DNA from 2 places in the Shewanella decolorationis genome. Region 1 is predicted to be linked to the other one. Evidence: predicted binding sites of a transcription regulator. Region 1 holds the regulator's gene; the other holds the start of a gene.
What was found. The regulator MetJ, encoded in region 1, represses methionine synthesis genes. The targets are predictions, from matches to a motif close to TAGACGTCTAGACGTCTA.

Region 1 (4,471 bases):
CTGTGGCACTAAGGTCACCAGACTTAAGTCACCACTGAACAAGGGCTTAGCGTCGCGGCTCAGTAAACGGGCAAAGCTACGGCGATAATGCTCGGCATCGGCACTCACAAGTGCCACTAAACCAAGCTCGGTATTAATTTGCAGATCTTTAATGCCAAAGGCTTCTGCCTGCGCATCCAATAACTTTTGTACTTGTTTTTGGTTTTCAGCGGTATAGGCAAGTTCGAGTCGTTGATGCGCCGATACCCAATGGGCCAGTGGCGTTAACCCTGCCTCGACTAATTGCTCAAGCAGACTGGCCACATCGCCCGCGATCTTAAAGCCAAATAACACCACGGCATTCAGGTTAGTCACCACGGGCGCACTCGCCGAGGAGCTGTGGGGCGCAATCAGGGTAAAGTCGGTATGGGAGGCGTAGCTTGAACGCACGGCTAGGCTCACCTCAGTGTTAAACAGCGGCTGTAAGGTGCGTGAATGGAGTACTGGCGAGCCTAAACGCGCCAAGCGGTCGGCTTCGGCGAGGGACATGCTCTTGAGTAATTTCGCATCGTTGATCTTATTCGGATCGGCGTTAAATACCCCTTCAACGTCGGTCCAAATGGTCACGCGCTCAATGTCGGCAAGGCTGGCAATTAAGCTGGCGCTAAAGTCAGAGCCATTGCGACCCAATAGCAAGGTATCGCCACGCTCGTTGGCGCAAATAAAACCGGTGATCACTAGACGCTCGTTAGGATGCGCGGCCAGTAATGCTTGTACTTTGGCGCGGGATTCTTGCACACGAATTTGCGGTACGGCGGCCTCGTCGGCCACGAGAATCGAACAGGCATCCACATGGCTTGCAGCCACACCCGATTCGCGCAGCAGCGCTGCCATTAAGCGCGCCGACCAACGCTCACCAAAGCTCACTACATGGCTAATTTGGTAATCGTTACGAGAATCTAAAGATAATAGACTGATTAACTGGGCTTTATCCGTGGTTAAACGCTCACGCAGGTCCCGCGCTTGCTCGTTAGATAACAGCTGCTCAATCAAGCCCTGCTGATAGCTGATAAGGACTTGTAATTCTTCTTGCCATAATTGGTTGCTATCGCGCAGGGACAATAATTTATATAAAAAGTTAGTGGTTTTACCCGCGGCAGACACCACCACCAGATCATCACTGTGGCCATGGGTTAACAGAATATGGGCGACTCGGCGGTAACAATCGGCATCGGCTAAGCTGGAACCACCAAATTTATGTAAGTGACAACGTGCCATCTATTATTCCTCTACTGACAAGCCGCTACGGCGGCCAATCCTGCTTGAATATCTGCAACTAAGTCGTCGGCATCTTCAATACCAACCGACAAACGTAATAGGGTGTCTTTAATACCAGCTTCAAAACGCGCTTGCGGCTCCATCGCCCTGTGGGTCATGGTCGCGGGTACGGCCACGAGACTCTCTACGCCGCCTAAACTCTCGGCCACGCTGAATAAACTTAAGGCATCTAAAAAGGCGACCACTTCGGCCTCGCCGCCCTTAAGCTCAAAACTCAGCATAGCGCCAAAACCTTTTTGTTGCTTGGCGGCAATGGCATGACCGGGGTGGTCCGTAAGGCCGGGATAATACACTTTGCTCACCACAGGACTACTCGTCAGCACATCCACAATACGCTGGGCATTGCTTTGGTGCTCACGAATACGCACGGCTAAGGTACGCAGACCGCGCAGGGTTTGATAACTGTCGAAGGCTGAACCCGTTAAGCCCAAGGTGTTTGACCACCAATGTAAGGTCTCGCCGAGTTGAGGATCTTTGGCGATCACCGCGCCGCCCACCACATCGCTGTGACCATTGATGTACTTAGTGGTGGAGTGGATAACGATATCGGCACCCAGTAATAGCGGTTGCTGTAAAATTGGTGAGAGGAAAGTGTTGTCCACTACCACTAACGCGCCCACACCGTGGCTCGCCTTGGCGATAGCTTCGATATCGACGACTCGCAGCAGAGGGTTAGATGGGGTTTCAATCCACACCATCTTAGGTTGCTGGGCGATGGCTTGCTCAAGCGCTTGGGCGTCGGTTTGATCGACCACCAGCAGTTTAAATTGGCCCTTTTTAGCCAAGTTAGTAAATAAACGGTACGAACCGCCGTAGCAATCGTGGGGCACCACCAGCAAATCATCGGGGCCGAGTAAAGTGGTCACTAAGGTAATGGCTGCCATGCCTGTGCAAGTCACCACACCGGTTGCGCCCTTTTCCAGCTTAGCTAGGGCATCACCTAGGATGCTGCGGGTAGGATTGCCGGAACGGCTGTAATCAAATTCACGAGGATTTTTATGACCATCGAAGGCGTAATTCGTCGACAGGTAAATTGGCGGCACCACAGCGCCATACTGAGTATCGCTTTCGATACCCTGACGCACTGCTAATGTGGCTAATTGACGTTCGGTCACTAATTTACCTGCGGTCATCGGGAACTCCTAAGTTCGCAAAGAGATGTCTGGACGTCTAAATGTACCTAAGCCCAGTGGTATCGTCAATAGGCGTTAAGACGTTTAGACGTCTAAACATAAAGAAATCTGTTTGCAATCGCTCAGAAATAGTAGCAATAATTTGACTGTAATCTGTAAGGGTTTAAAATCTGCCCCGAATTTAGCGTTATAACAGGTGAGTCAATGACTGAATGGAATGGGGAATACATCAGCCCCTATGCTGAACATGGCAAGAAGAATGAACAAGTAAAGAAAATTACTGTGTCTATTCCGCTCAAAGTGCTAAAAGTCCTCACGGATGAACGTACCCGTCGTCAGGTGAACAACCTGCGCCACGCCACCAATAGCGAACTGTTGTGCGAAGCATTTTTGCATGCCTACACCGGCCAGCCTCTGCCTGATGATGCCGATCTGTCAAAAGAGTGCCCAGATAGCATCCCCGCCGAAGCCAAGCGGTTGATGGACGAAATGGGGATCGAGTGGGAAGATATGGAATAACGCTCAGGCGTCCATAATTCTGCCGTACCTAATCATTAGGGATCGTTAATACTCATCTTGCCTGATGGGTTAGAGTAACGATCCCTATTTTATTTTGATGGAATCCTATGTTCTCCTTGATAGATCCACAAACGCTCGCTATTGCGTCTGTGATTGTGTTTTTAGGTGCCCTCACCCAAAGTCTGATTGGCTTTGGCCTTGCTGTGGTGGCGAGTCCGCTGCTGTATATTGTCGACCCCGAATTAGTGCCCGCCCCGGTGATTGTGATGGGCTTTTCCATCGCCCTACTCACCCTACTGCGTGAACGCGGCCATTTAGAATTCAATGGCTTGCAATACGCGCTTATCGGTCGAGTACCCGGAGGTTTTATCGGTGCCAGCCTGTTGCTGTTTGCGCCGCAGCCGATTCTTGGTTTAGCGATTGCAGCCATTGTGGCAGTCGCCGTGGTGCTGAGCCTGTATAAATTTAGCTTGCCAGTGAATAAAGCGACGCTATTTGGCGCGGGCGTGGTATCGGGGATCTTCGGTAATATTGCCGCCATTGGTGGTCCGCCGATGGCGATTCTGTTGGCGGGTAAGGATGCCTCAAAGTTTCGCGCCGCACTATCAGCCTTCTTTATCTTCAGCTCGACCATAGCGCTGGTCATTCTTGGGGTGACGGGCCTGCTCGAAGTTAAGCATTTATGGTTATCCCTGATGCTGTTGCCCTCAGTGTTTTTAGGCTATTTAGTGGCGGGCAAACTGGTGGGGAATGTGGATAAGCATAAGACCAAGATGGCAACCTTAGCCCTCTGTGCTATCAGCGCCTTAGTGCTTACGGTGAAATCTGTGATTGAGCTATTGCCGCAATAATTACCGCAATAATCCTCTTCCAATCGCAGCCAATTGCCGCCATAAAAAAGCACCGTTACCGGTGCTTTTTGCTTGCAGGGATGCGTGTTGTAACCCATTTGAGTATCACTTAATCGTATTAAAGTAATACTCATATTTGTGCGCTAGTTTGAATGCCATGGGTTAGAGCATTCGCTAACATCACTTAGCTCAGGTAGCTTTGTCCCGCATACACGATAAAGTGTCTCAGTGCTAACACGCCGGTTAAGCTGGCGCAGGCCACCATAATCATCGCGCCCTTGCTGTGGCGAGTTGCGGCAGGCAACAGCATAAACAGCAGTGGCACACCAAAGCCAATCCCGACCACGCCAATCCAGAATACGCTTGCCCACACGCCAGAGGTGAGTGATGCCAGCGCCGCAGCCGCCGCACCGCCCTTAAAGTACAAGGCGCAGAACAACATAAACAGGAACATGATTTCGATTGCCATCACTGGCAGCTCTAAGCCATGCATTTTGGCTAAGGTCTTGTCGTGACTATCGGTTTTGAACATCACCAGCGCCAGCACCGCATTGGCCGCAGCGCCCGCCGATAAACCAGATACCAAGAACAGCGCTGGTAATACCGCAGTGTTCAGCATCGGATAGGCATTCATCGCCGAAATTAAGAAGC
Region 2 (4,471 bases), 1.8 Mb from region 1:
TGCAACACCGTGGCGATTTGAACCTTATCGATTTAATCATCGAAGGTGATGAAAACTCAGCAGAAATCACTCAAGCGGGTAACGGCAACTGGGTCGGTGGTGATAGCGGTAGTTCATTTGCTGCCAACTCATTCGCAGTCAGTGGTGACAATAACAGCCTAATGATTACTCAAACAGGTAATGACAACTTAGTATTAGGCTCACAAGCAGGTAACAACAACAGCATCAGCGTGACTCAAAGCGGTGATATGAACGTTGCAACTGTAGTGCAATACTAATCTTTAAACATGGGTCGCCTTCGAGTTGAAGGCGGCTAAATAAAAACGGGAACATTGATAATGTTCCCGTTTTTATTTGCCTATCACACTCAAAAGTACATTGCTATTTGTCTTATCGTTTTGGAACCACACACCCACTCGCTTTCAAACAAGATGCCAATCAACAAAGACTTATACCAATCGTATTAAATATCTGATCATTCAGCGGGAGTAAAACGGGCTTTAGACAAGGCGAAGGCTTGAAGGCATAGTGGCGCTCTGTCGAAAGCCTTAAACGCAGTATAAAGCACGTTCAACACCGCCCTGCGGGAGTCTCACTGGCATCTCGCTCCCGTGTTACATTGACTTAAAAGGGAATAACCATTTCTTCGTCAATGCGCCTTGGATTAAGATGCCTGTGAGGCTCTGAACTGATTAGATATTTAGTGTGATTGGTATTAGCTACAAAACTCAAAATGGGTTTGATAGGTTTGGGCCCATCTTAATAGCTCGACACGATTGCGTGACTGGGTCTTACGGAAAATCGATGAAATATGCGCCTTTACCGTGTGCTCACTGATACAAAGGCGATGGGCAATTTCTTTATTTCTCGCGCCGCTAGAAACAAACTGAATGATGGTTCTTTCCCTTGAGGTAAGCGCTTGCAGCATGGCCACGGTATCGGCAGGCATATCATTTTGTCCATCCAGCTTTTGTACCACACGGCGAAACATCTTACTGAGCAAGGTTCTATCGTACCAAAGCTCATCGGCAACCATTTTACGCAATCCAGTCAACATCAAATCCATACGCTGGTCAGTAAACAGTAGTCCACGTATACCAAGCAGCATAGCTGACTCTTGATCTAAAGAATTGCGCTCAACTTGATACAAAGCCACAGGAATATGGGGAACAAGACGAGATGCCAGCAAAGGGATCCCTTTATTGTCTAAGGCCGCACCTTTCTGGGCGATTAAACAAAAGCTGCGATGCCCTTTGTCTAAATCTAACTCTAACTCAGAGGCATGTTTAACGATCCGTGTTTTCAATCCGATAGATTCAGCAAGTATCGCTAAATGGCAAGGCGCCGCCACTTGATGTAAAAATACTAACTCATTGATAGTACTCAATTTACTCTTCTCCCTGAAAAGTATTTCATTATCTTTTTATCAGGCTTAATGAAATATGCCCAACTCTCAGCATACATCTCATTAACATAGCCCATTTTGACTAGTTACCGTATGAATGCCATCACCCAAATGTACTAATAACCTCTATTTATATGTAGTAAATTCGACTAACTCCCTAAATAGCATTTCATTGCTAGCAATTAATACTAAATGAGATAGAGATCACATTCGTCTTTATACCTTAGTCTATGAAAACATCAATCGAAAGTTTAAACAAAAAATTAACACCGAAAGATGACATTTTTTGGAAAAAAATCCCCTTTGAATGTCATTCAAATGGGATCGGATACGCTCAAGACTCAGATTAGGCTTGAGTCAGGAGTTTAGTGATTTGCTTATCCTGCACGCGGGATAAACTGAGTAGCGCGACAATGGCCCCTATCAAAGCTAAAAACATATCCGATTGGGTATCCCACACATAGCCTTGAGTACCTAAGAATGCCTCGGCGCCTTCTCCCGTCGCGGCCGCCACCCACCACTCAATCAGTTCATAGAAGGCGCTAAAAGCCAACACAAAACAGGTGACTAAAAAGGCACACCAAGCACCGGGTTTAACGGCTTGATTACGTAGCATAATCTCACGGGCTAACATGGCTGGGATAAAACCTTGCGCAAAGTGCCCGACCTTGTCGTAGTTGTTACGCTCACTGCTCATCCATTGGGCAATGGTGTCGAACAGTGGCACTTCGGCATAGGTATAGTGCGCACCAACAAACAACACACAGCAATGCACCAACACCAAAAAATAGACTAAAGGTGTCAGTGGAAAACGCTTTCGGGTAAACACTAAAAGCGGTACCGCAACTAATGCGGGCAAGGCTTCAAGCCACCAAGTAAATGGATCTGCGGGTTTTATCGCCGACCACACTAAAACTGAGAGGTAAATACCGCACCAAATGATTTTGTTATTCAATGTTCCTTCCTCTTATGCGATATTGTTCTAATTCTAGAATATTAACTTTAGCCATCTAGCCCTCCACACTGAGCAAAAAAAGTGCTACTTTGGAAGGCCAAGGTTGTCAGCATATCACACAGAACTATTTCAATTAATTAGAGGGTACCCATATCATGGCGAAACATTCGCTGGACAAGGATAAGATCAAGATCCTGTTGTTGGAAGGCGTCCACCAATCTGCGGTCGATGTATTTGAACGTGCTGGATATACCAATATCGAGTATCACAAAGCTTCCTTAGGTGATGAAGCCCTGCACGAATCCATCAAAGATGCTCACTTTGTTGGTATTCGTTCCCGTACCCAATTAACTGCCGATGTACTTAAACGCGCCGAAAAACTGATTGCGATTGGTTGTTTCTGTATCGGTACTAACCAAGTGGATTTAGCGACCGCCGAATTACTCGGTATCCCCGTTTTTAACGCACCATTCTCTAATACTCGCAGCGTGGCTGAACTGGTATTAGGCGAAATCATCATGCTGATGCGCGGCATTCCTGAACGTAATGCTATCGCTCACCGTGGAGGCTGGATGAAGACGGCCGCAGGCAGTTACGAAGTCCGTGGCAAAACCTTAGGTGTGATAGGTTACGGCCATATCGGAACTCAACTGGGCATCCTGGCAGAAACCTTAGGCATGCGTGTGGTGTTTTTCGATATCGAAGACAAATTGCCATTGGGTAATGCCCAGCAAATCCATTCGATGGAACAATTACTGGCACAGTCCGATGTAGTCAGCTTACATGTTCCTGAAACGCCGCAAACGAAAGACATGATTGGTACAGCCGAATTTGCGGCAATGCGTAAAGGCAGCATCTTTATCAACGCCTCACGCGGTACTGTGGTTGATATTGACGCCCTGACTGTCGCCCTTAAAGAACGTCACCTTGCGGGTGCGGCCATCGACGTATTCCCCGTCGAGCCACAATCGAATGATGATGAATTTATCAGCCCATTACGTGGCTTAGATAATGTGTTACTGACGCCACACGTTGGCGGCAGTACAGCTGAAGCGCAGGAAAATATCGGTATCGAAGTAGCAGGTAAGTTAGCTAAATACTCAGACAACGGTTCTACCGTATCTGCGGTTAACTTCCCTGAAGTGTCGCTGCCAATGCACAAAGGCACCTCTCGCCTATTGCATATCCACCAAAACCGTCCTGGCGTGCTGATCAAAATCAACAAAGCCTTCTCTGAAAAAGGCATCAACATTGCCGCTCAGTACCTGCAAACCACTGCAGAAATCGGTTATGTGGTGATGGAAGTCGATACTCACCAAGCCGAAGAGGCACTGGTTGAACTTAAGGCCATTGAAGGCACACTGCGCACCCGCGTATTGTTCTAATGCTTTAAGCACTCAGCTTGAGTGAATTTATAAGGCGCACATTTCATTCAAGATATGTGCGCCTTATGCTTTTGAGCGCCGCTTAATTCCGCTACAATCTAGCCTCTTGCATCGTCTTCATTTTCAGGATCTCCGCTATGACTATTGCAGTTTCGACACCCACTTGGGATCTGGACGCCTCCATACCTCCACTTATGCTCGCCAACCTATCCAACCTCGGCCTTATCAAAGTAGTCGGTGAACAGGGGCGCAGTTTTATCCATGGCCAAGTAACTACGGACATTAGCTCACTCGCAGCCAACCAATGGCGCTGGGGCGCACATTGCGATCCTAAGGGTAAGATGATCGCCAGCTTCCGCACCTTTGCTATCCAAGAGGCGCTGTTAATGCTGCTGCCAAGGGCTACTATCGATGTCGATCTGCCACAACTGCAAAAATATGCGGTGTTTAGCAAGGCGACTCTGACCAATGCCTCTGATGAGTGGATATTACTCGGTGTTGCAGGCGAACAAGCTGTGCAATTTGTGACCCAACACTTTGGTGAGGTTACTGAAGAACTGACGCTGGTTGAACATGGCGCCATCCTAAAGGATGCAGATCGTTTTATTCTGGTGCTGCAGCCGGACGCGGCAACAGCATTAGTGAGTGAGCAAACAGTATTTGATGCCAGCGCTTGGCAAGCATTAGAAATTGCAGCTGGTTACCCCAACCTAGCACCAAGCCATG

Region 2: the regulator MetJ is predicted to act here: its motif matches at 2,409-2,426, upstream of serA (phosphoglycerate dehydrogenase).

What each region holds. Positions count from the first base shown of each region.
Region 1 covers NZ_CP037898.1:458,051-462,521, reverse strand. Annotated here, with positions in the region: gene EYR25_RS02040 (bifunctional aspartate kinase/homoserine dehydrogenase II) at 1-1,257, opposite strand, end outside; gene metB (cystathionine gamma-synthase) at 1,269-2,432, opposite strand; gene metJ (met regulon transcriptional regulator MetJ) at 2,655-2,969, shown strand; gene EYR25_RS02025 (sulfite exporter TauE/SafE family protein) at 3,077-3,820, shown strand; gene nrfD (NrfD/PsrC family molybdoenzyme membrane anchor subunit) at 4,005-4,471, opposite strand, start outside.
Region 2 covers NZ_CP037898.1:2,261,503-2,265,973, reverse strand. Annotated here, with positions in the region: gene EYR25_RS10315 (curlin) at 1-278, shown strand, start outside; gene EYR25_RS10310 (helix-turn-helix transcriptional regulator) at 716-1,387, opposite strand; gene EYR25_RS10305 (DUF2238 domain-containing protein) at 1,752-2,360, opposite strand; gene serA (phosphoglycerate dehydrogenase) at 2,516-3,745, shown strand; gene ygfZ (tRNA-modifying protein YgfZ) at 3,883-4,471, shown strand, end outside.